4 regions of the Microbispora sp. H10670 genome follow, and region 1 is predicted to be linked to each of the others. Evidence: riboswitches for the same ligand, from Rfam matches in the RefSeq annotation. Region 1 holds a riboswitch; each other region holds the start of a gene.

Region 1 (6,988 bases):
CTCGGCATGGGCGGGAACGGCGGTGCCGAAAGCGGCCCAGGCGGAGGTGCCTGGCTGCAGGCTGTGGTCCTCACCCGGCCGGGTGGGCTCAGCACCGGCCCGGCGGGCCTGGTAGTCCAGGATCGACAACAAGTCGGCTTCGGCGAAGCGGCCGCTGATGGCTGCGGTGCCCAGGGCGCGGTCGACCGCACTGGGCGAATGCAGCTTGGCCAGCGCGACAGCCGCGGCCATCTTGGCCCGGATCCGGCGGGTGCCCGCCGCGGCGGCCTCACTCAGCCAGGAGGCGGCCCCGGGGCCGAGCATCAAGAACGCCGCCTCCTCGGGATTGGTGGCCTTGGGAGTGCGGTCGGCATCCTTGTCCGGGCGGGGCGGGTAGTGCGCAGGGTCGATCACCGGCGTCCCGGCGTTGCCACGCGGGTGCCGGGCCACCTCTGCGGCGGTGCCGTCGTCGGCGACGGCGGTGACGATGAGCTCATCGCCGTGGAAGCGGGCCCAGACCCGTGTGTCGACCAGCCGATGCGGCACCGAATAGCGCACGCCCTCCACCGAGATGGTGCAGTCCCAGTTCACCCGGCGGGTCGTGCCGAACGCCGCGGTGAACGCAGAGGCCGGCAGCGGATGCAGCCGGGCGCGTTCCTCGGCCAGCATCTGCTCGGGTACCCGCCGGCTCAGGCGGTGCACCCGGGCGTTGACCTGCTGGCAGGCCGTCTCCAACTGCGCGAACGTCCGATACTCGCCCAGCAGGTTGACCTCGGTGGGCACCAGGTCGGCCTTGGCGATGCGCACCGTCGCCTCGCTGCCGCCCTTGGACTCGGGATCGGCCGGCACACAGGTGCGGATCGTCATCCCGTAATGCTTGGCCACCTCGACGATCTCGGCGTTGCGGACCGCGATCCCGGCCACGTGCTCGGCTGTGACGGTCTTTTCGTTGTCGGTCAGCGCATAGGCCGGCACCCCGCCGATCCGGCGCAGCGTCGTATCCAGGCACGCGACGATCGTCGGCAGCGTCTTGTCCCAGACCGGGATCACCACCCGGAATCGCGACCAGGCCAGCCACGCGCACCACAACGTGGTCTGCCGCCCGCCGATCAGCGGGCCGGTGCCCCAGTCCCACTGCAGCCACAGCCCCGGCTCGACCACCCACGGCCGGTAGATGCGATGGCGGCCCAGCCGATACTGCGCTTTGGCCTCGGCCACCGTCCGCCGGGTGGTGCGCTCACCGCCGGCGAACCCCATCGCGACGATCCGCTTGTGCACCACATCCCCGCGGACCTTCCCCCGCGAGCGGACCACCAGCTCCTCGATCTTCGGCAGGTAGGCATCGATCGCCCGTTCCCGGTGCTTGCGCTGCTCGGGGGCCTGCCCCGCCGCGCGCATCTTCACATAACGGGCCACCGTGTGGTGGTCACACCCGGCCAGCTCGGCCGCAGCCCGGTAACTGCCGGTGAGGTCATACGCCTCGAGAATCTCCATGATCTCCCTGCTGCTCTTCACCCGCTCGACTGTCGCCGACCGGGACAAGTACGGAAGGAGCGGGGAGATATCTGGCCGTCCACGGGGAACCCGGCGGCCATCAGTGGGGCGGTATCTGGCCGCCTACGGGGAGCTTTCCATGGCCGCCGTCAAGCTCGCCGCTCTCGTCCAATGGGACGTCACCGCCGGACAACCAGTCGAACAGCGGCCCGGGCTGGTCATTCTCGTCCGCGACGAAGCCGTCCACCGACACCGAGCTGTACATGACCACCTTGCCCACGGGGCTCTCCTCTGCTTTGGGCGCCCCGAGGTTGACGATGAGCAACGCCGCCGGCATCGAGCGCCGAGACGGTCCAGCCGCGCTGCCGCCGGAACGGGCGAGCGTCCGGCGTTACGCAGTCGGCAGGTCGGTACAACTCCTCGCGTCGGCGCCGGCGTCGGACATGGTGAAGTAGGCGGCGCTCTCCGCGTCCGCCGGGTAGTACGACTCGATCGCGACCTCGTCCAGGGTGATGTCCATCGGAGTGCCGAACGTGGTGGTGGTCGAGAAGAGCCGTAGTTCTCGTTCGCCGAAGCGGAAGATCATCGGTACGGCGATCTCGGACTCGATCGGGTGGCTCACGTCCTCGGCGCCGGGCGCCAGCAGTTCCTCGTAGAGCGCGGTGAGTTCGGGGTCGGGAGCGGTGGCGAGCTGACGCGCGATGCGGGCACGAAGCAGCGAGCGCACCTCGGCCAGATTGACGATCTGGGAAGCGAGCCCGCGCGGGTCCAATCCCAGCCGCACCATGTTGATCGGCGGCCGTAGCAGGTCGGGGGCGACATTCGCCAGGAACGGGTCGATGGCTCGGTTGGCCATCGCGATGTTCCATCCACGATCGATGACCAGCGCCGGGTACGGCTCGTGGGCGCGCAGCACCCGCGCGATCGCGTCCCAGGCCGCCGGCAGCGCGTCCCCGTTGAGCGGTCGCTTCGCGTAGCGGGGCGCGAAGCCGGCGGCGAGCAACAGCCGGTTTCGCTCACGCAACGGCACGTCGAGCTGATCGGCGAGCCGGAGGATCATGTCGGCGCTCGGGTGGGACTTGCCGGTCTCCACCAGGCTGACGTGACGGGCTGAGACGTCGGCGGCGATCGCGAGATCGAGCTGGCTGATCCGCCGGCGATGCCGCCACTGCCGTAACAGTTCCCCGATCGTGTACACGACCGTCGATGCTACGCATCGCGGCGCGCTGCGCCATGAAATGCGAGTTCATCGACACCGTCGCGATCGACGGAGACACTGCATTCCCGTGACCACGCAGAACATGACCACAGACAACAAGAGCATCGTCCAGCGGGCGCTGACGGCACTGGTCGCGACGGGCGACGTCGATGCGCTCGCGCCGTTGCTGAGCGACGACTTCGTCCATCACAGGCCGGACTCGACTTCGAGAACCAAGGCGGAATGGCTCGCCGCCGTACGCGCCGCGCTCGTCCCGCTCGCCGGCATGCAGGTCGAGATCCAGCATGTGCTGGCCGATGGTGATCGCGTCGTGATGTGCTCGCGGCGCCGGCTGCCCGGTGCCGGGCCGGGGATCGTGGTCGTCGATGTCTGGCGCCTCGACGACGGGCTGATCGCGGAGGCGTGGGAGATCATCGAGCCGGTGGCGCAGGCAGCCGCCAATCTGACGTGGTGGGAACCCGCTGATCACTGACCCGGTCACAAGCCGAGAGCCGCGGTCGTGAACACGAGACCCCGGTCACAGGGGCCCGGGTTCGCCGCGGCTCTGAGGCTTCTTGGTCGAGTATTCCTACGGGGATCTCGTCAGGATGCGAGTTCGGCGGGGTAGACCGGGTAGCCGTACCCGGCGACCTGCCAGGTGGGGCGGGTACGGGCCTCGACGGCTCCGTTGCCGGTGTTGCCCTCGACGGTGCGGATCGTGCCGTTGCCGTTGTCCCTGACGACGAAGCCGACGTGCTGGATGTCGTCGATCTTCTTACTGCCGCTCCAGCTGAAGAACACCACGGCCCCGGGCTTGGGCGTACGGCCCCAGCGGCCGTGGTCGGCGAACCAGCGGGCGTGCTCCACGGTGTAGGCGTCGGAACCCATGACCGGCTGGATGCCGAGCTGCTGGCCGACCCAGGAGACGAACATGTCGCACCAGGGGGCGTTCTCGTACTCTTCCAGCGCCCCGCCGTCCCGCGCGAGGGTCTCGCGGGCGCGCGGGCTGGTCATGTACCACTCCTGGAACTTGGTCCCGCCGCCGTCGGCGTCCTCGCTGATGCCGACCTGGCTCGCGGCCAGCTTGATGACGTCCTGGGGGCCGACCTTGGGCAGCCGGGCGGCGATCTCGGTCAGGGACGGCGCGGCCGCGGCGGCCGGGCCCTTGCCGGCCGCCGGGTTGTCCGCCGCCTGCGCGGCGGGCGGGGCGATCGCCACGGCCGAGGCGAGGACTCCGCCGGCGAGGGCCGTGCGCAGACAGGTCGTGAGGGCGTGCATGATGGGCGGACTCCCTTTGCTTCCATGCCGCCGACCGGGTTAGCTGACGGGTTCGGGCTGGAAGTCGCCCTACGGCAGGTACGCCGATTCACCCCAGGAAGAGGTTGGGTCCCCGGCTCCGCTTGCGCGGATTAGGCGGCCGAACGGCAGGCCGAGATCGGCCGGCCGCGTCGGTGTGAGGTGGGCTTTCTTGACCACTGAGATGAGCAAGTGGGCCCCGAGTTGCCCAAAACGTAATAGACACGTCCAAACCAGTCAAGTGATGACAAGTCGGGTTTTGCCTGGTGAGACGCCGGGGCGGCGAGAGCAAAGGGCGGGTTCGCCCGTCCTACCGGGGTTGCCGCGTTCCCCTTCTTCTCCTCTGCTCACACCTCTGTTCGCTCACAGCGAACGCGCCTCGCTGACCTGGGGTGAGTCGGGGCTGCCGATCCGGCCGGCCTACCCCGCTCGGGCAGGCGTTCGCCGAGTCCGGCCGGATCGACAAGACCCTGCACCTGCTGTCCATCCTGGACCCGATCGACGACACCTACCGCTGCAGGCTGAACAAGCAGCTCACCGTCCAGGAGTCCCGGCACCGGCTCGCCCGCAAGATCTGCCACGGCGCAGGCGGGCAGATCCGCAAGGCCTACCGTGAAGGACAAGAAGATCTCCATCTCCTCCTCCACGCCGGCCGAAGGTCCGCGACAGCTCTGCGAGATCCCCGACCGGCCCGCCTTCCCCGACGGCGGTGGCGTGCAGGAGGCAGAGGCGTAAGACCTCCCGAGCTTGGGGCCACTGGTCCGGCGAGTGTGGGCTCACGCGGGGCCGTGGTCGGTGCAGACCGCGCTGAGGTCGGTGCCGTCCGAGCCCTCGAGCCGGGGAGTCGAACGGGGCGCGAAAGTACTCCCACAGGCCAGTGTCGCTGATTAGATGAGGCCGTCCCCCGCAACAGCTGAGATCACCAGCCTGCCGGCGACGGCCGCCGCTGAGTCTGGCAGCTCGCCTCGGGCCACCGGCGTTACCGCAAGGCCTCCGGCGAAATCAGTCCAGTCTCGACGGCGGGCAGGAACTGCGGCTCATGTGGTCGTCAGGGCCGAACTCCACTGATCGAGCAGGAGCGCGCTTGCTTGCTGGACGTCCGGGAGGCGGGTGGGGTCGGCGAGGGTACCGCGCAGGAGGAAGTCGGCGATTTCGCGGGGGAGGGTGTCGGGGTCCGGAGTGGGGTCGCTGCCGCGGTCGCGCATGGCCTCGAGAATCAGGCCGGTGATGGCGCGTCGCACGAAGTACGGGCCGCCGACGATCTGGAGTTCCCCGCTGTCGATGGCCTGGGCGATCAGTTCCTCGGTGAGGCGGTGCAGTTCGTCCCGTTTCGCGGCCTGGGCGGCGAAGTCGGGGAGTTCGAGGACGTCGTCGTTGTAGAGGCCGCGGGTGTCGTAGGGCAGGACCAGGATGGCGTAGAGGTCGGCCTGCAGGTAGGCGTGCAGCCGCGCGGCGGGGGACCCGTCGGCGGCCAGGGCCGTGCGGAGGCGTTCGAGGGCGGGAAGCAGATCCGCGTCGAGGAGTTCGGCGAGGATCTCGGCCTTGCTGGCGAAGTGCCGGTAGATGGTCGGTTGCCGCACTCCGACGGCGTTGGCGATGTCGCGGGTGGAGGTCCCGTGGTAGCCGCGCACGGCGAAGAGCTTGGACGCCGCGATAAGTGCTCGCTGACGGGTGACGCCGTCCGGTCCGCGTACTGCCATGTCCGTCCTCTCCCTGCCGGGTCACCTACCGGGTGGCCGAGTTCACGCCTCCGTCAAGTCTGGACCGCCCTCTTGCCAACACAAGCTATCAATCTATAGCTTTACCGCCCAACCGGTGTTCTGCCCGCAGGAGGTCCGCCGTGGCCATCACACAGATCCAGGTCCTCGTTCCAGGGACCGGAACCGCCGTGGTTCCGTCTCCGGGCGACTACGACGAGGTCAGCGAGGGGTGGGACGAGGTCGAGCATCGCGCCCGCCTGCCAATTGATCATTCGGTCGCCGGCGCCTAGGTGGGAGAACCCGGCTCCGTGCGGATTCGGCATTGGCCCTACGACGAGGTCTGCGTGATCCAGACGGGCCGGGTCGCGATCGAGGACGCCGACGGCGGGCGCGTGGAGTTCGGCCCGGGTGCGGCGTTCCTCATGCCGGCCGGATTCGACGGCCGGTGGCACACGCTCGAGCCCACCTGCAAGATCTTCGTCGGCGTCTCGGCTCGCTGACCTCCACGGCCTTCGGGGGAGGGCCGGACCACCGGGTCCGGTGCAGGCCGCCTCCGCAGATTCAGCCCGGAGCCGTCGAGACGGCTCGCAAGGAAGGCACCATGGACATGACCCATCCCCCCCAGCACGAACTACGCCGCAACGCGGTCAGCGCCCGGCACCTGGTCTTCTTCGTCGTGGCGGCCGCCGCGCCGCTGACCGTCTCGGCCGGCTTCCTGCCGCTGGGATTCCTGGTCGGCGGGACGATGCTGCCCGCCGCGTTCGTGATCGCCGGAATCGCCTACACGATCTTCGCGGTCGGCTTCACCGCGATGAGCCGCCACGTCACCGACGCAGGCGCGTTCTCCGCCTACATCGACAAGGGCCTCGGGCGGACGGCCGGTTCCGCAGCCGCGATGGTCGCCTGGACCGGCTACACCCTCGGGCAAATCGGCTTCGCGGCCGCGTCCGGCTTCTTCGCCTCGATCTTCCTGAAGACGTACCTGTCGGTGAGCGTCCCCTGGGGGCTGTGCGCGACGGTCATCGGCCTCCTGGTCACAGCGATCTCGTACGCGAAGATCAACCTCGGCGCCCGCGTCGCGGCGGTCCTGCTGATCCTGGAGATCGGCGTCCTGGCCGTCTTCGCGATCGCGGTCTGGGTACAGGGAGGGCCCGAAGGCACCCCCTGGTCCGCGTTCGACCCCGGTTCCTGGCAGGTGCCGGTCCTGGGCGGCACCTTCCTCGTCACCTTCCTGGTGTTCATCGGCTTCGAGCAGACCGCCGTCTACAGCGAAGAGGTCCAGGACGCCGGCAACGCCGTGCGGAAGGCCACCTTCTGGGCC
Region 2 (6,988 bases), on a different contig from region 1:
ATCCCGAACAGCCCGCCGTACGAGCTGCGGGCCGTGACGGCCACCTCCGGCACGAACGCGTGGGTCTTCGGCGAGGGCAGGGCCGCGCGCTGGAACGGCCGCGGATGGACCACGATCGCCCTGGGCAGTGGCTTCTCGGCGACGGACGCCGACGCGACGGGCGCGAAGGACGTCTGGGCGGTCGCCGGGACGGCCGCCACGGCGAGGCACTGGACCGGGTCCTCCTGGAAGAGCGTCCGGCTGCCGGGCCGCGCCTCCGCCGTCGACGCGTACAAGGCCGGCGTGGCCTGGGCGGCGGGCGTCAAGGGCAACCGTCCCTCGATCATGCGGTGGAACGGGACGTCCTGGACCCTGGTCCCGGCTCCGGCGCTCGCCCTTCCCGCGCCGGACGCCGTCGTGACCATCCAGGACATCGCGGTCGTGGGATCGAAGAACGTGTGGGTCGTCGGCGGGGTCAGCTGGGAGGGCGCCGACGAGCAGGGCGACGACGTCGACTTCGGCCGCACCCTGGTCATGCACTGGAACGGCAGGTCGTGGACCGTCTCCATCGGCTCCGCCAACGCCCAGCCGTACACCGAGGTGGAGCCCGACGGCAGGGGCGGCGTCTGGGTCCTGCAGGGCAACTGGAACCCCACCCTGTGGCAGGTCACCGGCTCGACGTGGCGACAGGCCCGGCTCCTCCGGAAGTCCGGCACCGACGCCGTCGTGTTCTCCGTCGCCCGCAGGCCGGGAACGACGACGATGTGGGGCGCGGGCTTCACCGTCCCGCAGGGCGACCCCGACGACCCCTCGGCCAACGGCACGTTCTGGCGTACGCAGTGACCGCCTGACCTCGCCACGCCGTGCACCGACGGCGTGGCCGGTGCTTCGGGATCGCCCGCGGCCGGTGGAAGACACCCATCGGCCGGTTTCGCGCGCCTTGGCGACCTGCGGAAGGCCGATCAGCCGGTGTGACGAGCGTCACGTTTCCGCCTACCACACCCGCCCTGACCTGCGGCTCCTCGCTTTATGACCCCTTTATGCGGTCATAATCCTATTTGCCCCCTTTGCGGCAATACGGCGCGCCTTGGTAGTTTCCTTGCCCAACGAACCCGGCCAGCCCGTGTTCGGAAAGCGCATCCACTGTCACCGGCGCCATGCCCTCTCCCGCCCCCCTGGGCGCCGGTGATGCCGAATCCGTGCAGCAAGGAGGCTCGGAGCCGGGGAACCAATCGACCTTCCATCCGAAGGTCCGGGGTGAATCGGCGCGTAAGCGCTGTAGGGCGACTTCCCTGCCCGAATCCGTCAGCTAACCCGGTAGGCGCAAGCGGAAGACCCTAGGAGAGATCCCCCTGTCCGCCAACCCCACCACTCTGCTTCGCGCTGCCTGCGTCACGGTCGGTAGCGCAGCGCTCACCCTCTCCCTGGCAGGTTTCGGCGCCCTGCCCGCCGGCGCCGTCACGGGGACCGTGACAGCCCCGCCCCCGGACTCGACGGCCATCCCGCCCGAGCCCCCCGTCACGGCGTTCACCCCGTACGCCGGAGAGGCTCCCACGGCCTCCACGGCGGAGTCCTCCGTGAACACGAAGCTCACCAAGGCCGCTGTCCAGCAGGAGAAGGCCGAACTCGCCATCAAGGTGGCGAAAAAGCAGATCGGCGATCCCTACGTCTGGGGCGCCACGGGCCCGGGGGCGTTCGACTGCTCCGGGCTGGTCCAGTTCGCCTGGCGCAAGGCCGGCGTCAAGATCCCGCGTACGACGTGGTCGATGCTCAACGCCGTCAAGAAGAAGGTCTCCCTGGCGCGTCTCAAGCCGGGCGACCTCATCTTCACCAGTGGCGGCGGCCACGTGGGCATGTACATGGGGAACAAGAAAGTGATCAACGCTCCCCACTCCGGCGCGGTGGTCAGGGTCGACCGCCTCAAGGGCTACTGGAGGAGCAACTTCGTCACCGCCGTACGCCCCGGCGTGTGACCCCGGCGTCGTGGACGACACCCCGGCGGGGACGTCCGGTCACACGTGACCGCGTCCCCGCCGGGGGCCGGCCAGGCCGGCGGCACGCCGGCGGTCGTCCCGGCGCCGCCCGTAAGGGCGGATTCGGCTTGCCGCAAGGGTTCGGGGATGCGGAAGGATTGGGCCATGGACCGCCAGCTGATCAGCCATCTCGCTCATCGGGACCACCCCATCGCCGCGCCGGTCTCCGGTGCCAACGTGACCCGGCTGCTGCGCCGGGCCCGGCTGGCCGAGGGGGCGAGAATCCTCGATCTCGGCTGTGGCGAGGCGGCCTGGACGCTGCGCGCGCTGGCGCTCTACCAGGACGCGACCGCCGACGGTGTGGACATCTCCGCGCTCGGCCTCAAGGCGGCGGAGCAGGCGGCCGAGGTCCAGGGCGTCTGGGAGCGCATCCGGTTCCACGAGCGGCCGGCCGCCGACTTCCCGGTCGCCGAGCAGTACGACCTGGTGCTCTGCGTCGGAGCCACGCACGCGTTCGGCGGGCTCGTCCCGACCGTCGAGCACGTCCGCCGTTACCTGCGGCCGAACGGGCTGGCACTGGTGGGCGAGGGATTCTGGGAGCGCGAGCCGACCGCGGAGGCGCTCACCCGGCTGGGCGCCGCGAAGTCGGAGTTCCTCGACCTGCCCGGCACCGTCGCCGCCGCCGAGTCCCCCGGTTTCGACGTGGTCCACGCGTACACCAGCGACCTGGCCGAATGGGACGAGTACGAGTGGTCCTGGACGGGCACGCTGCTGCGCTGGGCCAACGAGCACTCCGGCCCGGACGCCGACGACGCTCGCACGGCGGCTCTGGAGCACCGCGACATGTGGCTGCGCGGTTACCGGGGCATCCTGGGGTTCGTCACGCTCCTCCTCCAGCGGAGGAACTGACCCGATCCCCTACAGCTGACGGAGCACCCGCATGGCGTCCTCCTCCAGGCGCGATAGGTCGCGGAGGATGACCCCGGCCTGCTCCAGGTGTCCCGCGTCACCGCTTTCTCCCGCCTTCGCGATCAGGACGGACACCTCCGTCCAGAGGCCGGCGGCCTCGGCGTACAGGCGGTGACCGGTGCGGAGGCCGCCGTCGTCGATCAGCCGGGTGCACTCGTCGAGGAAGTCGCGGTAGAGGGCGCGGAACAGGGCGCCGCCGGTTCCTCCCTTCTCCATGAGGAGAGCGGCCTGCGGCAGGTCCCGCCGCGGCTCGGCGGCGCGTAGCAGCCATCCGGGCACCAGCTTGCCGGCCTTCTCGATGCCGCGGTGGCCCAGGTTCGCGATGGGAGCGGCGAGGAAGGCGTCGGCGCAGTCCCGGATGGCGGGAATGATGTGGTCCTGCCAGTTGAGCGGGCGGGCCGGCAGGGTGATGGTGAAGGACCGGTTCCTGGCGGTCATCGGGCCGCGTTCGGCCCGCGCCCTGGCGAGGCCGTCCCGGCCGGTGCGTACCGCTCCGCCCTGCTGGTCGGTGTCCACCAGGTAGACCTCGTGCTCGTCGTAGCCGTACATCGCGACGACATGACCACCGAAGTGCACCTTGGAGCGGAAGTAGTCCAGGTGGTAGCAGTCGAGCTGGAGGCCGACCGGCCGGCCCGCGTCGACGCGGGAGGCCACGTTCTCCCACGCCTTGCGCGACGAGGTGGTCTCCTCGGTCGCCAGCGTCAGTTCCAGCCGGGCGGCCAGGTTCCTGGTGAGTTCGAACGGCTTGACCCGGCCGCCGAGGAAGGGGATCGGCATGGCCTTGCTGTCCCAGTAGACGAAGGACAGGCCCGACCCCAGCCCGAACAGCATGGGCTCGGACAGATCGAGCCCCTCGTGCCGCAACAGCACCCCCAGCGCCGTCGTCTCGCAGTGGCGCATGCCACGGGTCTCGACGTCCTTCACGAAGGTCATGCGTCGCTCTCCTCATGCCGGCCGACGTTCACCCTGACACCTCTATCGCACCTGATGTGAGTAGGGAGGTACTCATGCGGAGCGTCAGAGGCCTGTCTAGCCTTCGAGCATGTCGATCGAGCTCGCCGTCGCGCTGGGCGCGATCGCCACCAAGGCGGCCGTCACCGCGCTGCTCCAGCAGGGCGCGTGGGACGACGCCAACTGGGCGATCGTCGCGCACCAGGTGATCGACGCCGTGGTCGGCGTGCGGAACCGGCCCGACGCGGGGGTGCAGCGGATCGGCCGGCGGCTGGACGTGCTGGAGCGGCAGATCGCGGCGGTGGGGCGGAAGGTCGACCTGATCCCGGTACGGGAGTTCGACGAGCACATGGCCGCAGGGCGCCGGTATATGCGGGACCTACGGGACCAATGGCGCACCGCCTACGACCGGTACGCGCTCGTCGAGCGAGCACAGCACGAGTTCGTCCGTGCGTTCGGCATCGCGGAGAACATGAAGGACGCGTCCCGGCAGGCACTGGCGGACACCGCCATCGCGGGCTGCTGGTTGTGGGTGCCCTCCATGCCGGACGTGATCAAGACCATCGGGCAGGCACGGCTGATCCTGGAATGGGAGTTGCTGTTCGGCGCGACCCTGCCCACCAGCTCGTACGCCGATGTGGTCAGGCTCTGCAGGGCGTACGGCGAGTGTCCCGCATGGACCGGGAATCCCGTCGTGCCGGCGAGCGGTCCGCCGACGCCCGGCGCCCGGGTGGCCGTCAGGGCCGAGTACAACCGGTGGACCAGATGCGCGGGCGTCGACATGCGGGTCAACCCGGCAGGCGACGACGGTGCTCGGCAGCGGACGGTCACGACGCGCAGCGGGCTGGTGATTCCGGTCGACACGGCTCCGGGCCCGCAGGAGCGGGTGAAGATCGAGCTGCACAACAGGCGCGCCGACTGGATCTCGGTGTCGGTGACGGCGGACGCCGTCGTCGTACGACTGCCGCAGCACAACAAGCTGCCGGGTCAGAACAGGGTGGCCCCGGGGAGCTCGGCCGCGCTCACTCTGCCTCGGCCGGGGTTCCCGGTGTCCTCCTCACTGTACGGAAGCCCTTCAGGCCTGCCGCCGGATCAGTACTTCGCGAGCCCGCGGAACGGCCTGGCCTCGAACACGTCGCCGATACCGCCGATCCCTGCCATCGGTTTCGTCCTGCCCCAGCGCTCCAGGCGGCTCCGGGCCGCACCGCCGCCCTCGACGCCGCGGATCCCCCCTCCCAGGCGGAACCAGAGAACGTCCTGGTGGCAGTCCGCCCTGGACTGGGTCGAGGAGAACTGGTGACTCCGATTCCGCCGCTGCCATGACCGCCGGCCTCGGCGCCGGAGGGGCCTGAAGCGCAAAGCTCCGAGATGAAATTTTCATCTAGGCGGCGACGGCGGTCACGGCCTTTTCCCTGGTCAAAACCGAAGGAATGGCCGCTCCCGGGCTAAGGGCCGTCGGGGAGAAGACAAGATCCTTGACACACTTCATGACTTCCTATTTGCTCCGGTTCACCACCACTTCCAGTCGCCCGTTAGAGAGGAGCACTTGGCCGCCCCCGTCACTGTTAGCGTTAACAAGTTGTGGCCTCAAAAACGCACGGCAATGCGCCATGCCGACGCTGACGGACATCTGAACTCGCCCTGCTCTTACGCAGCAGGGAAGGGGCGAGCACGCACACGCCGACGACGGTCGGTCACCGCGCCGCTCCGGGTCGACTGACGGTGGGCTCACCTGGCGTTTGAATCCGTCCGGCAAGACTGCCCGGCCGGCATGCACAGGCCGGCCGCGGACGCCCCACCGGACGAAAAAAACAAATGGCTTCCCTATCGACACACGTCCATTTTCGAATGGCAAGGGAGTTGCGGGAAATTGAGACAGAAATCCATTTTCGCCGCTGTCGCGGCGGCCGCGCTTCTCGTTCTGGCGACGGGACAGGCGGCGCTGAGCGACAGCCTTGACGCGACGAAGTCGTCCTCGGCCACCGCCGTCGCGGCGGCGACCGCCGGATGCGGTAAGACCCCGACGCTGAGAAGCGGTTCACAGACGATCACCACCAGCGGCAAGAATCGTAGCTGGATCCTGAGGATTCCCGACAACTACGACAACACCCGCCCCTACCGGTTGATCATCGCATACCACTGGCTGAACGGCACCGCCCAGATCGTCGACTCGGGCGGCTCGGACGGAGCCGTCTGGGCCTACTACGGGCTCAAGCAGCTGTCGAACAACAGCACGATCTTCATCGCGCCGCAGGGCATCAACAACGGCTGGGGCAACAGCAACGGTGAGGACCTGACCTTCACCGACGACATGCTGAAGCGGGTCGAGGGCGATCTCTGCGTCGACACGACGCAGCGCTTCGCCATGGGGTGGAGCTACGGCGGCGCGATGAGCTTCGCGGTCGCGTGCGCCCGGCCGACGGTCTTCCGTGCCGTCGCGGTCTACTCCGGCGCGCAGCTCAGCGGGTGCAACGGCGGCACCCAGCCCGTCGCGTACATGGGCATCCACGGCATCCACGACTCGGTGCTCAACATCTCGCAGGGACGGGCGCTGCGCGACAGGTTCGTCTCGAACAACGGCTGCACGCCCCAGAGCCCGCGGGAGCCCTCGCAGGGCAGCCTGACGCACATCATCACCGCCTACTCGGGATGCCGGGCCGGATACCCGGTCGTCTGGGCCGCGTTCGACGGGGACCACACCCCCTCTCCCAACGACGGCTCCACCTCCACCAGCGGCGCCAGGACCTGGACGACGGCTGAGGTGTGGAAGTTCTTCACCCAGTTCCAGTCCGGCCCGTCGCAGTCGCCCTCGGCTTCGCCGTCCCAGTCCCCGTCGCAGTCGCCCTCGCAGTCGCCGTCCCAGTCCCCGTCGCAGTCGCCGTCCCAGTCGCCGTCCCAGTCGCCCAGCGGCGGACCGGGCGCCTGCCGCGTCACCGCCACGGTCAACGCGTGGAACAACGGCCTGACCGAGAACCTCGCCATCACCAACACGGGCTCCTCCACCGTCAACGGCTGGTCGCTCGTCTTCACCCTCCCCGGCGGGCAGACCATCACCAGCGGGTGGAACGCCACCTACTCGCCCACCAGTGGCCAGGTCACCGCGAAGAACATGAGCT
Region 3 (6,988 bases), on a different contig from region 1:
CCGGTTCGAGGTGACCGTGGCGGTGATGCTCGCCGTGGTGCTGGCCGGTTTCGCCTACCAGGTGATGCTGTCGGGGTCCCTCGCGGGCGTGGCGGGCGGCTTCGTGCCCCGCCTCGCCGGGCCGGACAGCCTGCTGCTGGCGACCGGGATCGTCGGAGCGACCGTCATGCCGCACGTCGTCTACCTGCACTCCGCACTGACCCAGCACCAGGGAAGAGCTTTCACACAGCACCACGGGGCCGTCACACAACACCACGCGGCCGTCACTCAGCACCATGAGGCTCTCACCGGGCGGCCCAGAGCCCTCACGCGGAACCGCGGTTCCTGGGATCCGCGCCGGGCGGCCCTCCAGGCCAGCCGCGTCGACATCGCCGTCGCGCTCGGCACGGCGGGGCTGGTGAACATGGCGATGCTCACCGTCGCCGCCGCGACCTTCGACGGGAGCGATCTCGCGGGGCTGGAGGCCGTCCACGCCGGGCTCGGCGAGATCCTCGGCCCCGGGGCGGCGGTCGCTTTCGCGCTCGCCCTGCTCGCCTCCGGCCTGGCCTCCTCCAGCGTCGGCACGTACGCCGGGCAGGTGATCATGGCGGGCTTCCTGCGCCGCCGCGTGCCGCTCCTGGCGCGCCGACTGGTCACGGTCCTTCCGGCCATGGCGATCCTGGCCGTGGGGATGGACCCCACCCGTGCGCTCGTCCTGAGTCAGGTCGCGCTGTCGTTCGGCATCCCGTTCGCCCTGGTCCCACTCGTCGTGTTCACCGCCCGCCGCGCCCTCATGGGCGATCTGGTCAACCGCCGGGCGACCACCGCCGCCGGTGTCGCCGTCGCCGCCGTGATCAGCGCGCTGAACGGGTTCCTGCTGGTGGAGGTCTTCACCGGCTGAGGGCTTCCCCGCTCGACAGCCCCGGTCGCAGACCGCGCTCACCGGCCGCGCTCACCAACCGCGAACACGAACCACCGGCACGAACCACCGGCACGAACCACGGACACGAGCACGGACCCGCCCACCCTCACCGGCCGCGGGCGGCCGTCGCGGCGGCTCTCGCACCGGCTCTCAAGGAGCCTGTCACAGCAGGGCGGCGAACCGGGCCGCGACGCGTTCCCAGCCCCACTCCTCCTCGATCCAGGCCCGGCCCCGCTCACCCATCGCGCGGGCGCGGGCCGGGTCGGACAGCAGGTCGCACAGCGCGCCGGCCACCGCCGTGTGCGACCTTCCGTCGACCACCAGGCCGGTCTCGCCGTGCAGTACGGCGTCGGGGGCGCCTCCCGAGGAACCGGCGACCACCGGCAGCCCGGTGGCCGACGCCTCCAGGTAGACGATGCCGAGCCCTTCGGCGTCGAGCCCTCCGAACCTGCTGCGGCACGGCATGGCGAACACGTCTCCCGCGTCGTAGTGGGCCGGGAGATCGGCCCACGGAACCGACCCGGTGATCACCACCGACCCGCGCGGCCCGGCGCCGGCGACCGCCCGCTCCAGCGACCGCCGCGAGGGCCCCCCGCCGACCAGCAGCAGCACCGCTCCGGGCACCCGCCGCAGGACGTGCGGCCAGGCCCGCAGCAGGACGTCCTGCCCCTTGCGGGGCACCAGCCGGGAGACGCAGACGACCACCGGCCGGTCTCCCAGGCCGAGCGCCGCCCGGACCCGCTCACCGCCCGCGCCGGGACGGAAGGCGCCGGTGTCCACGCCCGGAGCCAGCCGTACGAGCCGGGGCGCCGGGATCACCGGGGCGAGCAGACCGCGGGTGTACTCGCCGAGGTAGGTCACGACGTCGGCGCCCGTCCCGATCCGGCGCAGCACGCCGCGGGCGCCGGGCAGCCGCGCCCAGGACGCCTCGTGCCCGTGCGTCAGCATGACGATCCGCGCCGCGCCGGCGGCACGCAGGGCGGGAGCGAGCAGGCCGAGCGGCGCGGCGGCGCCGAAGACGACGGTGGCGCCGTCCTCGACCAGCGCCGCCGCCCTGCCCGCCACCGCGCGCGTCGGCAGCATGAGGGTCGAGGGATGACGGACCACCTCGTACGGCTGGCGGGCGTCGAACTCCTCGCACCCCTTCCACCGCGGCGCGTACACGACGACCGAGCCGGGCGGCCTGCGGGAGGCGAGGCCGTGCACGAACGCCTGGATGCCTCCCGGTCTGGGCGGGAAGTCGTTCGTGACGATCAACGTCCTGTTCGCCATCCTCACCCCCGGTATCGGCGCGGCGGACGGTCCACGGCCACGCGGCCCGCCCGAGATCGCATTCTCGCAGGCCCCTCCCGCCGCTCGCCCGCCCCGGAATCAGGGCCGTGATCAGGACCGGGCCAGCTCGGCCCGTACGGAGGACCGCCAGAGGCGGGTCAGCTCGGCGGTGGTCAGCCCGAGGACGTTCCGCAGCGCGGCGTCGGCGTCCTCGCGCAGTGCGGCGCGGTAGAGGGCGACCAGCCTCCGCTCGCCGAAGCGGGCGGCGATGTAACGGCAGGCCAGCCAGGCCTCCTCGTACGCCTGGGCGGGCCTGGCGGCGAAGTCCGCGGGTTCCGGCAGGCGGGCCAGGGGCGTCCCGGCCGCCGGGCCGGCCCCGGTACCGGCGGACTCGGTACCGGCGGACTCGGTACCAGCGGACTCGGTACCAGCGGACTCGGTACCAGCGGACTCGGTACCAGCGGACTCGGTACCAGCGGACTCGGTACCAGCGGACTCGGTACCGGCGGACTCGGTACCAGCGGACTCGGTACCAGCGGACTCGGTCCCGGGCGCAGCACCGGGCTCGGCGCCGGCCTGCGGGGCGCCTTCCGCTCCGGCTCCGCCGCCGGCCCGCGGGTCCGCGGCCAGCTCCGCGGCGAGTTCGGCCGCGACCACATGAACGGGCAGGCCGCTGTCGAGGTAGCCCACGTAGTCGGCGAAGCCCTCCAGGAGCCACATCGGCACCGCGCGGGGCCCGGAGGCCGCGACGTGCGTGAGCTCGTGGGTCACGACGACCTGGCGGCCGATCGCGGACAGGCGGGCGAACGCGGCGGGCTGCACGATCACCCGGTCACCGGTCGCGACGGCCGCCAGACCGCCGACCACCGCGGGGGCGGCCAGGGCGGCCGCCTGCTCCTCCGTGCGGGGCACGAGGATCACCGCGCCCCCGTGCTCTCCCCAGACCCTCGTCACCGTGCGGTCGGCCCGGCCGGCCAGCCGGGCGACCTCGGCGACCAGCCTTCGCGGCGCGCCGACGACGACGGCGCGTTCACCGCGGGCGACGGAGGCCCCCGTCCACATGCCGGGCTGCTCGCGCACGGCGGCGCGGGCCTGGGACAGCAGGGGCGACAGGGGGTCGGGCGGCGCGGCGGCGGCCGTACCGGCCAGCAGCGCGGCCAGCACGACGGCCGCGGACGCCGACCGTCCGCCGCGCGTCCTCACCAGGCCCTCGGCGCTCGCGAGGGCCTGCCGTACGGGATGGGCGGGCGCGGCGCCGGCGGGACCGAGGCCATGGGGAGCATCGTAACGAGGGAACGCCACGGCTCCGCCCACCTGTGAGGGGGGACGGAGCCGTGGAGCGGCGCCGGCGACGACGGGCTCGGCACCGGAGGGACGGATCAGGCGCCGGGGCGTACGGCGCCCACGAAGGTCGCCCTGCGGTAGGAGTCGAGCCTGTCGATCCTGACCCGCGTGCCGCTGTGCGGGGCGTGGATCATCCTGCCGTGCCCGACGTACATGCCGACGTGGCCGCCGCCGCTGGTGAAGATGAGGTCGCCGGGCTTGAAGTGGCCCCAGGACACCTTCTTCCGCACGGCGCTGCGGATGGACCACGTCGTGCGCGGCAGCCGTACGCCGGCCTTGCGCCAGGCGTAGGTGACCAGGCCCGAGCAGTCGAACGAGCCGGGACCGCTGGCCCCGTAGCGGTAGGGGTCGCCGATGTGCTTCCTCGCGGTCCTGACCGCTCGCTGCGCCTTGGCCAGCTGGAGCGCGGCCCGGCTGAGCTTCTTCCGCTTGGCGGCCGCCTTCTTCGTGGACTTCTTCGTGGCCTTCTTGGCCGCCGCGGTGGTGGCGGCCCTCGTGTTCGTCTCCGTGGTCACCTTGATGACCGTGACCGTCACCGGGTCTGCCGACGCCGGCTGCGCACCGGCGACTCCCACGGATGCCGTCAAAGCGGCACCCCCAAGGGCAATTCGGGCAAGGCGGGACAGGCTAGCGGGGGTGGTAGACAGGATCTCTCCTTGGATCTTCCGCGTACGCCTACCGGGTTAGCTGACGGGTTCGGGCGGGGAAGTCGCCCTACGGCGCGTGGACGCGCCGATTCACCCCGGACCTTCGCGAGGAAGGTCGATGGTTCCCCGGCTCCGTGCCTCCTGACTGCACGGACTCGGCAGGTCGTCGGCGCCCGGAAATCCCCTGGGGGGAGCAAGTAGACGGACGGCGCCGGCGACGGTGGATGACGCGGGCCCGGCCGGCCAGACCGGGCTCGCCGCGGCGAGGCGTGCTCACCGCGGCCCAGAAGCTACCCAGATCAGGCGGCTCCCGGCAAAGCCGCCCCGGCGCATAAAGATCGGATAACGACGGCCGCGCGCGAGAAACCGCAGCTTACCCACGTCACAGAAGACCAAGTGTGACTCTGCTCACATCAGCCATCGCAATGTCCAAATAAGGCACTTAGCTCACAGCCGGAACAAAGATCACATCGCGGGCTCAGGGGCGGACGGCGCCGATCGCGTGGTAGTCCGCCAGTGTGACAATCTTCACAACGTCGCCGGTCTGCGGAGCGTGGACGACCTTGCCGTCCCCCGCGTACAGGCCCACGTGGCCGAAGCCCGCGTGGAAGAGCAGATCGCCCGCCTGGAGCGCGTCGAGCGACACGCGGCGGCTCGCGCCCCACGCCCACTGCTCGTAGCTCGTACGCGGCAGGCTGACCCCTCCCGCCGCCCAGGAGGCCTGGACGAGGCCGGAGCAGTCCCAGGAGTCCGGCCCGCTGCCCCCGTAGCGGTACGGCTTGCCGACCTGCTTGTAGGCGAACTGGAGCGCCGACAGGGCGTTGCCCGACGCCGGGCCCTTGTAGGCGACGCCCGCGCTGTTGGGGTTGCCGGGGTTGTAGGTGCCGAGCGAGCGGAGCAGCTTCATCTGCTCGTTGACGAGCTTGTCGACCTTCTTCTTCTCGTCGGCGAGCTCGCCCCTGACCTTGGTGGCCTCGGCGTAGACGGCCTTCGTCTCGTCCCGCCGGTCCTTCAGACCCTGGATCGCGCCCTCGTACTGCTGGAGCCGCCCGATGCGCTCGGCGGAGATGTGGTTGTACGTGGCGAGACCGCTGAGCATGGTGTCGGGATCGGGGTTGTAGAAGACGCCCCACGTCCCGATGCCGCCCACCTGGTAGCTGCTGACCGCCATCGTCACCAGCCCCGAGCGCAGCGCCTCGACCCGCGCGTTCTGCTTCTTGTAGTCGTCGTTCAGCGCCAGGTACTTCTTCCTGGCCGACTTCCACTTCTCACTGGCCGCGTTGTAGCGGTCCACGAGTTTGTCCGCCTGCGCGTTCAGCCGGTTCAGCTTCGCCTTGGCCTGGGCAAGGGTGGGCTTTGGATCGGCCTGCGCGCCCGTCAGCGGCGTCAGCAGGACCACGGCGGCCAAAACGGCGGCCACCGGCACACGCCCTTGCACTCGGGCCCCCTCGGGATCAACGAAACCTGCGGCGCGACTCTATCTAGGCGATCTTGACGCTTCAACCTATTCGCAGCTATTCGCGGCAGTCATCACTCACCGGATCGACTCTCGTACGGAGCGTGCCGGACGGATCAGCCGCGGCCGAGACGCCGCAGCAGCAGGAGCGAGGGCACCGGCCGGGCGCCCATGCGGCGCACGGACTCGGCCACCTCGCGGTCGGAGGAGACGACCGCGATGCCGCGCCCCGGCGGCTCGGCGCGCACGAGCGTGCGGATCAGGTCGTCGGCGATCTCGCCGGGCGCGCTGAACATCACCCGCACCCCGCGCGGCGCGGAGACCTGCACGGGCCCGTTCAGCTCGGCGCCGTCGAAGACGCACGTCACCTCCACGCGCGCCTGCACGGCGAGGCCGCCCAGCCCGGTGAGCAGGCGGGCGCGCTGGTCGGCGAGGGTCAGCGACGGATAGCCGGTCTTGGTCACGTTGTAGCCGTCGACGATCAGGTGCAGGTTGGGGAGGGCGAGGAGCTGGTCGAGGAGCTGGGGGTCGTCGTTCGCCAGCGCCCGCGCGGGCACCGCCGTCACGCCGGGCTCGCCCGGCACGACCGCGCTCACGTAGTCGGCCGGCCTGTTGATGGTGGTCGGCAGGCCGAGCTCCTTGCGCAGCCCCGCGGCGGCGTCCTGCAGGGCGTCCAGCAGCACCCGTACGCGCGCGTCCTCCATGCTGCGGCCCTCGCGGGCCGCGCGGCGGTTGGCCTCCAGCTGGCGCTCGGTGTCCGCCAGGCGCTCCCTGAGCCTGCGCAGCTCGGTCTCCGCAGCGCCGTTGGCGCTCGCCGACCTGGCTCGCGCCTCGGCCGTCTCGGCCTCCAGCTCGGCCGCCCTGGCCTCGGCCGCCTTGACCCGCTCACGCGCGTCGTGCAGCTTGCGTCTCAGGTCGGAGTTCTCCGCGCGGGCCGCCTTGAGCTGCTCGCGGACCCGGTCGATCTCCTCCTTGGCGGACGCGCGCTGCGCCGCGAGCTGCTCGCGCAGCCGCGTCTCCGCCTGCTCCCGCTGCGTGCCCGCCGCGGCCGACTGCTCCAGGTCGGCCCGCGCCTGCTCGACCAGGTCCGGCCAGCCGGGCGGCCGGGTCAGATAGGCCGCCGCCGCGACCAGCACCGGCTCGGCCGCCGGCGGCACCGTCCCCTCGGCGAGACTCGCCACCAGCTCGGGCCAGGCCGCCTCCAGCGCCTCGGCGACCTGCTCGCGGAACTCCTTGTCGTTCTCCAGCTGGGCCGCGATCGGCGCGCTGCCCAGGCGGGCGCGCTTGCGCGGGTCGAACCTGGCGATGCCACGCAGCGGCGGCGGCACGGACGCGGCGGGCATCGTGCCCAGCACCTGCGCCGCGACC
Region 4 (6,988 bases), 340 kb from region 1:
GGCGGACGGACTCCGCCCAGGCGAAGGCGTTGGAGGCGAAGCCGCCCGGTCGCAGGATCGTCCACTCCAGCCCCGAGTTCCTGACCTCGCTCTCGTCCTCCAGCGCCCGCATGCCGTGACCCGGGGAGAGCGGGCGCGTCCCGGCGGACTGGGAGGACAGCAGGACGACCCGGCGCACCCCGGCTTCCGCGGCGGTGCGGAGGATCGGCCGCACGTTCCCGCCCAGGGCCAGGTAGTCGCCGGGCGTCACCAGGAACAGCGCGTCCGCCCCCTCCAGCGCGGGGCGCAGCCCGGCGGGATCGGCCAGGTCCGCGCTGACCGCACGGACGCCTTCGGGCACATCGGCGGACGAGACGCGGCGGGCGACGGCGGTGACGTCCTCGCCCGCCTCCGCCAGGAGCCGGACCAGGACCCGGCCGACGTTCCCGGTGGCTCCCGTTACGACGATCATGATGATCTCCCTCAAGTTAGTTAGTCAGCTGACTCAGAGAGAACCGTAGCACGGGACGCGCCTATAGTCAGTCAGGTGACTGACTCGACCGTTTCCCGCGCGGGGGCCGCGAGCGCCAAGCGGCGGCGGCTCACGGCGGCCGCCGCCGAGGTGGTGCACCGGCAGGGCGCCGAGCGCACCACCATCGCCGACATCGCCCGCGCCGCCGGCGTCCCGGTGGGCAACGTGTACTACTACTTCAAGACCAAGGACGAGCTGGTCGCCGCCGCGCTGGACGAACACGCCCGGCATCTCGCGGAGCTCACCGGACGGCTGGAGCGGCTGCCCGATCCGCGTGAGCGCCTCAAGGGGCTGGTGGAGACCTGGATCGGGCAGCGCGACGTCGCGGCGCGATGGGGCTGCCCGACCGGCACGCTCGCCGCCGAGCTGGACAAACGCGGTGAGGGCGGGCTGGACGCGGAGGCGGGGAGGGTGATCCGGCTGCTGCTCGACTGGGCCGAGCGCCAGTTCCGCGAGCTGGGCCTGCCCGAGCCCGACGGGCTCGCGCTGACCCTGGTGAGCGCCTATCAGGGCATGTCGCTGCTGGCCAACGCGCTGCGCGATCCCGAGATCATGAAGCGTGAGGGCGACCGGCTGCTCGGCTGGCTCGGCTCACTGCCCGGCTGAGCCGGCCTCGCTCCGGGACAGGAGCGTGGTCAGGGCCGTGGTCCGCGCGTCGTCCCAGCCGGCCGGCGGCGCGATCCGCGCCCAGGCGGCGGCCACCTCGCCGCCGTAGTCGTGCCCGTGGCCCGGCGGCGCGTCGAGGGAGAACACCAGATCCGCGGTGACCTGCCAGAACGTGACGAACGGATACCAGCGGATCCAGGGCAGCACGTCGCCGCCGCGCCGTTCCTCCAGCCAGTCCGGGCGGCCGAGGATCAGCCGCGGGGTCCACCACACGATCGGATCGGAGGGATGCTGGAGATAGACCACCCGCGACCCGTCCCAGGAGGCGGGCGCGGGCAGGTCCTCGGGCCCGTTGGCGAAGCGCACGGTCTCGCCGTCCCGGTAGACGGGCAGCACCTCCCGGCTGCCCGGGTCGCGGCCGTCCACGAACCGCCGCCACAGCGGGCTGCTGTCGGGCGGCCCGACGAAAAGCGCGCCGTCGGTGCGCTCGCGCAGGTCGCGGTCGTCGCGGAACGCCGACTCCGCGCCGAACGCCCCGAGGCTCTCCCCGAACACCAGCAGCCGGGGCCGGTGACCGGCGGGCAGCCGCGACCACCGGGCGTACACCTGGCCGAACAGCTCGCGCCCGGCCGCCGTGACGCGCTCGCGGTCCACCAGGAACGACAGCCAGCTCGGCAGGTAGGAGTACTGCATCGAGACCAGCGCGGTGTCCCCGCCGTACATGAACTCCAGGGCGGCGGCGGCCTGGGGGTCCACCCAGCCCGTGCCGGTCGTCGTGATCACGCACAGCACCGTCCGGCGGAACGCGCCGGTCCGGTCGAGCTCCCGTACGGCGAGGGCGGCCCGCTCACGGGCGGTCGCGGCGGAGTCGAGCCCCGCGTAGACCCGGACCGGCGGGAGCGCGGGCCGCCCGGTGAAACCGCTGAGTTCCCCGACGGTGGGGGCGCCGGCGACGAACGCCCGGCCCTCCAAACCGAGCGACGCGAAGGAGACCAGGGAGGAGGGGCCGCCCGAGACGGCGGCGGACCGGGGCCGCGAGGTGCCGGGCGCGGTCTCGCTGTTGATCGCCGCGAAGCTGTTGTCGGCCCCTCTGAGCAGGGCCTCGGTGAGGATCCCGTCGGTCAGCAGGACGGCCAGCACGCCGACGCCGAGCGTCGCGGCCAGCCGCGCCGCCGTGGCGGGGATCCACCTGCCGAGCACGCCTCCGAGCGCCCGTGCGGCGACGCGCAGCGCCCTGGCGGTGGCCAGCAGGAGCAGGAACACCGCCGCCGCGACGAACGGCACGCCGAGATAGCCGAGCCGTTCCGGCGGGCGCAGCCCCATCAGCGGGTAGATGGCCCTCTGGGCGCGTACGCCGAGGACCAGCGACGCGGCGCCCAGCCCGCAGCCGAACGTCGCGACCAGGCGGCGGACCCGCCGCCGTCCTGTACGGCGCCACCCCTCGCGCCATCCCGCGCACCGGGCCCCGGCATACCGCCGGACGACCGGGGCGGCGCTCCGGCGGGCCAGGGCGCCGGCGGTCACGCCGGCCAGGTATCCGGTCGCGGTCAGCACCCCCGCGATGATCCCCTGCAGCGGCCACGAGCGGGGCAGCAGCGACGGAGTGAGGGACAGGCAGAAGAAGATCGCGGCGAACAGGATCCCGGCCGTGTCCAGCGCTCCGCCGAGCCGTACCCGCCCCTCCCGCATCAGGCCCCCGATTCACCGCCTGTCCGCCGAACTCGCGGAGCAGGCAGGCTATCAAGTCACCGGCAGGTCACGGCCCCGCCCCCCGCGCGGCCTCATCCCCAGTGGTCGCCCCAGCCCCACAGGTTGGGCCCGAGCGCCGTGGCGGGGTCGTCGTGGTACACGCCGAACCTGCCGCGGAAGAACAGCATCGGCCGCTGCTCCGGATGGACGGGTTCGAGTTCGCGGACGAGGCCGATCACCACGTCGTGGTCTCCGGCCACGTGCACCTCCCGGACCTCGCCGTGGACGCGCAGCAGCACGTCCCGCAGGGCGGGCGTGCCCCAGCGGGACAGGTCCCAGGCGAGCCCGGCGAACTTGTCGCCGTTGCTCGATCCGAACCTGGCGCACACGTCGACCTGCTCCTCGCCGAGGACGTTGACGCAGAAGCGGCCGGACTTCCTGATCCGCGGCCAGGCGCGGCCCTTGTGGTCGGCGCAGAAGAGCACGAGCGGTGGTTCGAGGGACACCGACGCGAACGACTGGCAGGCGAACCCCACCGGATCGCCGTCGTCGAGACCCGTGACCACGGTCACGCCGGTCGCGAACATCCCGAGCGCGCGGCGGAACTCCGCGGGCGACGGCGGCGGCGCGTCTCCGGAGCCGGGGTCGCCGAGGCCGGGGCCGGCGGAAGCTGCGGTCATGGGTTCACCTCTCGCGTGCGGTCCGGTGGCTCCGGTGTGCCTTTGGTGCGGCTCTGGTCCGGTGACTCAGCGCTCAGGTCACGAACTTACAAACCCCCTCGGCGCCGCGCCGCACGGGATCCCGTCCAACGGGGCGGCCTGCATGACGAGTCTTCCCAGGTAAAAACAGGTTTTGTCAGGTTTACACCATTGTTGAGCTGTATGTACCTTTAGGTGCCACGGCATGGGTACCGGTGACATCCGCGTCGCCTCCGTTGCCGTGTCGTTGCCCGGACCGTGCGCTCTTCTGTGCGCGCGGCCGCCGAATCCGCGTTCCGCGGAGCCGGGGACCCACTTCTCGGGGTGAATCGGCGCGCAGGCCCCCAGATGCGCCCGTAGGGCACTTCCTGCCCGAACCCGTCAGCTAACCCGGTAGGCGGCATGGAAGCAAGGAGCTCAACCGCGTCATGCCCACCATCAGGTTCTCTCCCGCCGGGCGGCCCTCCGCCCGCCGCCTGCGCGCCGCCCTCGCCGCGGCGGCACTCGCGGTCACGGCCGGCACGGCCACCCTCACCGCCGCCACGCTAGCCGCCACCGCGGCCGCGCCCGCTCCCGCCTACGCGAACCCGCACACGTACGGCCAGGACGTCTCCGGCTACGAGGCCGACCACGACTGGATCAACAGCCGGGCGCAGTTCGGCTTCATCAAGGCGACCGAAGGCCTGGACTGGGTCGACTCGTCCTTCCCCCGGCACTGGCGGGAGCTGGACAAGAAGGGGATCGTCCGCGGCGTCTACCACTACGGCCACCCCTCCAACGACCCGATCGCCGAGGCCGACCACTTCCTCCGGGTGGTGAACGCGCAGCCGGGCAAGCCCGGCGACATCCTCGTGCTCGACCTGGAGACCGCCGACGGCCAGTCGGTGCAGCGCGTCAACGCCTGGGCCAGGAAATGGCTGGAGTACGTGACCGCCAAGACCGGCGTCCGGCCGATGTTCTACAGCGGCTGGAACTTCGCCGACAAGTACGGCCGCGGCCTGGGCGACTATCCGCTGTGGGTGGCCCACTACAGCCGGAACCCGGGCGACATCACCCCGCCGGCCGACTGGAAGAGCTGGGCGATCCACCAGTACACCGACTCGCCGATCGACCAGAACGTCTCCGCGCTGAGCCCTCTCGAGCTGCGCGCCCTCGGCCGCCACTGAGGCTCCGTGGTCCCGGGGCGGGCGCCGCCCGCCCCGGGACCATTCTCAGACCGCTTTCAGACCATCCCTGACCACATCAGACCACCGCGCCCGATCCGTCGCGGGCCACGGGCCGGCGACGCGGAGCGGCGGGCGCGGGCGGCGGCTGACCGGCGCGCCTCTCCAGCTCGATCGCCGCCGGCCCCGCCACGAACGACGACGACAGCGTGCCCGCCACGATGCCGATCAGCAGGGCGATCGCGAAGTCGCGCAGCGAGTCGCCGCCGAACACCGCCAGCGCCGCCAGGATGAACAGCGCGCCGAGCCCCGTGTTCACCGTACGCGGCACGGTCTGCAGGATCGCCGTGTTCACCACCCGCCCGAAGGGCGTCCCCCGCGACACCGGCCACAGCTCGCGGACCCGGTCGAAGAGCACGACCTTGTCGTTGACCGAGTACCCGATGATCGTCAGCATCGCGGCGAGGAAGACGCCGTCGATCGGCTTGCCCAGCCAGGCGAACGTGCCCACGACGACGGCCGCGTCCACGAACAGCGCCGCCACGGCCGCGGCGCCGAACGTCCACCGGAACCGGAACGCCAGGTAGGCGAGCTGCGCCGCGAGCGCGACGCCGAGCGCGATGAGCGCGTTGCGGCGCAGCTCCGCGCCCAGGCTCGGCCCGACGAGCTCGTCGCGCTGCTTGGTGACCTCCCCGACGCGCCGGTCCAGGGCCTCCTCGACGCGGACGACGTCGTCGGCGGTGATCTGCCCGGTCCGTACGGAGATCGCGTCGTCCGACCGCTGCACGACGGCCGTGGGGAACCCGGCGTCCGACACCGCCTGCCGGGCCGCGGCGACGTCGACCGGCCTGCTCGTGCCGAACTCCACGATCCGCCCGCCGGTGAACTCGACGCCGTAGTTCAGGCCGCGGGTGACCAGCCCCGCGCCCACCAGCACGAGCAGCCCGGCCGCGACGGCGAGCCAGCGCCGCCCCGCCCGCATCAGGTCGGGGTTCCGCCGGGTCAGCCAGGTCCTGACCCGGCCGATCGAGCCGAGGCCCGACACCCCCGGGCCGAACCTGCCGATCAGGGCGGCGGCGAGCACCCGGGTGATCAGCATGGCCGAGATCAGCGAGGCGAGCACGCCGATCGCCAGCGTCACGCCGAAGCCCTTCACCGGCCCCGACGCCAGCCAGAAAAGCAGCCCGGCGGCGAGCAGGGTGGTGATGTTGGAGTCGGCGACCGCGCTCCAGGCTTTCTTGAACCCCCGGTCCAGGGCGGCCTTGAGGCCCCGGCGGGGCGCCGCGCCGTACTCCTCCCTGGCCCGTTCGAAGACCAGCACGTTGGCGTCCACGGCCATGCCGATCGCCAGGACGAACCCGGCGAGGCCGGGCAGCGTGAGCGTGGCGCCCATCGCCACCAGTCCCGCGTACGAGATCAGGCCGTAGCAGGCCAGCGCGACCGCGGCCAGCAGGCCCACCAGGCGGTAGACGAGGCCGATGAACACCGCGGTGAGGATCACCCCGGCGACGCCCGCCTTGGCGCTCGCCGCGATCGCGTCGGCGCCGAGGGTGGGGCCGACCGTACGCTGCTCGACCAGCTCCAAGGGCACCGGGAGCGACCCGCCCTTGACGAGCACGGCGAGGTTCTGCGCCTCCTCGGCGGAGAACGACCCGGTGATCTGGGTGGTGCCGCCGGGGATGCCCGCCCCGCAGGTCACGGTCTCGTTCACCTGGGGCGAGGAGATGATCTCGTCGTCGAGCACGATGGCGACCCTGCGCCTGGGATCGCCGATCGGCTCGCAGGCCGCCTTGCCGGTCAGCTCCCGCCAGGGGCCCGCCTCCCGGAAGTCGATCGTCACGAACCAGCCGGGCCCGAGCTGGGGGTCGGTGCCGGCGGCGGCGTCGGTGACGCCGGCCCCGCTGAGGGCGACCGGGCCGAGCTTCAGCTTCTGGCCGCTCTCGTCGGCGACCGCGTCCTTGTCGCCGTCCCCGGCCGGGCCGAGCACCGGGTGGAAGTTGAGCTGGGCGGTCTTGCCGATGACCTCGGCGGCCTCGCGCGGGTCGAGCACGCCGGGCAGCTCCACGATGATCCGCTTCTCGCCGGAGCGGACCAGGGTGGGATCGACGACTCCGAGGGCGTCCGCACGGCGCCGGAGCACGTCGAGGGCACGGTCGGTGGCGTCGGCGTCCGCCCTGACCGTGGGGGAGTCCTTCGTCTCGAAGACGAGCTGGGTGCCGCCGCGCAGGTCGAGCCCGAGGCGCGGGGCCATGGTGAGGGCGAGCAGCAGTGAGGTGGCGATGACGGCGAGCGCCGCCACCGCGCGCCACAAAGGCGCACGT

Evidence for each region. A riboswitch is a leader RNA that binds a small molecule or an ion and turns the genes downstream of it on or off. The one in region 1 is predicted to bind cyclic di-AMP.
Region 2: another riboswitch for cyclic di-AMP. It lies ahead of HHX33_RS34805 (C40 family peptidase); the one in region 1 lies ahead of HHX33_RS03775 (CHAP domain-containing protein).
Region 3: another riboswitch for cyclic di-AMP. It lies ahead of HHX33_RS19080 (C40 family peptidase); the one in region 1 lies ahead of HHX33_RS03775 (CHAP domain-containing protein).
Region 4: another riboswitch for cyclic di-AMP. It lies ahead of HHX33_RS05400 (glycoside hydrolase family 25 protein); the one in region 1 lies ahead of HHX33_RS03775 (CHAP domain-containing protein).

The regions. Positions count from the first base shown of each region.
Region 1 covers NZ_JABBWW010000002.1:27,940-34,927, reverse strand. Annotated here, with positions in the region: gene istA (IS21 family transposase) at 1-1,494, opposite strand, end outside; gene HHX33_RS03790 (hypothetical protein) at 1,574-1,753, opposite strand; gene HHX33_RS03785 (helix-turn-helix domain-containing protein) at 1,865-2,671, opposite strand; gene HHX33_RS03780 (nuclear transport factor 2 family protein) at 2,760-3,164, shown strand; gene HHX33_RS03775 (CHAP domain-containing protein) at 3,275-3,949, opposite strand; cyclic di-AMP (ydaO/yuaA leader) riboswitch at 3,963-4,097, opposite strand; partial or broken gene HHX33_RS03770 (Tn3 family transposase) at 4,378-4,617, shown strand; gene HHX33_RS35555 (hypothetical protein) at 4,580-4,702, shown strand; gene HHX33_RS03765 (TetR/AcrR family transcriptional regulator) at 5,005-5,667, opposite strand; gene HHX33_RS34870 (hypothetical protein) at 5,808-5,957, shown strand; gene HHX33_RS34865 (cupin domain-containing protein) at 5,976-6,167, shown strand; gene HHX33_RS03755 (APC family permease) at 6,275-6,988, shown strand, end outside.
Region 2 covers NZ_JABBWW010000001.1:98,578-105,565, forward strand. Annotated here, with positions in the region: gene HHX33_RS00450 (hypothetical protein) at 1-822, shown strand, start outside; cyclic di-AMP (ydaO/yuaA leader) riboswitch at 1,159-1,318, shown strand; gene HHX33_RS34805 (C40 family peptidase) at 1,557-1,952, shown strand; gene HHX33_RS00460 (SAM-dependent methyltransferase) at 2,118-2,861, shown strand; gene HHX33_RS00465 (BtrH N-terminal domain-containing protein) at 2,871-3,854, opposite strand; gene HHX33_RS00470 (hypothetical protein) at 3,964-5,172, shown strand; gene HHX33_RS35415 (cellulose binding domain-containing protein) at 5,743-6,988, shown strand, end outside.
Region 3 covers NZ_JABBWW010000012.1:179,759-186,746, forward strand. Annotated here, with positions in the region: gene HHX33_RS19065 (Nramp family divalent metal transporter) at 1-880, shown strand, start outside; gene HHX33_RS19070 (glycosyltransferase family 4 protein) at 1,064-2,173, opposite strand; gene HHX33_RS19075 (hypothetical protein) at 2,285-3,475, opposite strand; gene HHX33_RS19080 (C40 family peptidase) at 3,553-4,104, opposite strand; cyclic di-AMP (ydaO/yuaA leader) riboswitch at 4,175-4,335, opposite strand; gene HHX33_RS19085 (C40 family peptidase) at 4,643-5,584, opposite strand; gene HHX33_RS19090 (NYN domain-containing protein) at 5,737-6,988, opposite strand, start outside.
Region 4 covers NZ_JABBWW010000002.1:371,818-378,805, reverse strand. Annotated here, with positions in the region: gene HHX33_RS05420 (NAD(P)H-binding protein) at 1-451, opposite strand, end outside; gene HHX33_RS05415 (TetR/AcrR family transcriptional regulator) at 527-1,117, shown strand; gene HHX33_RS05410 (alpha/beta hydrolase) at 1,103-2,806, opposite strand; gene HHX33_RS05405 (flavin reductase family protein) at 2,899-3,486, opposite strand; cyclic di-AMP (ydaO/yuaA leader) riboswitch at 3,776-3,919, shown strand; gene HHX33_RS05400 (glycoside hydrolase family 25 protein) at 3,933-4,670, shown strand; gene secD (protein translocase subunit SecD) at 4,747-6,988, opposite strand, start outside.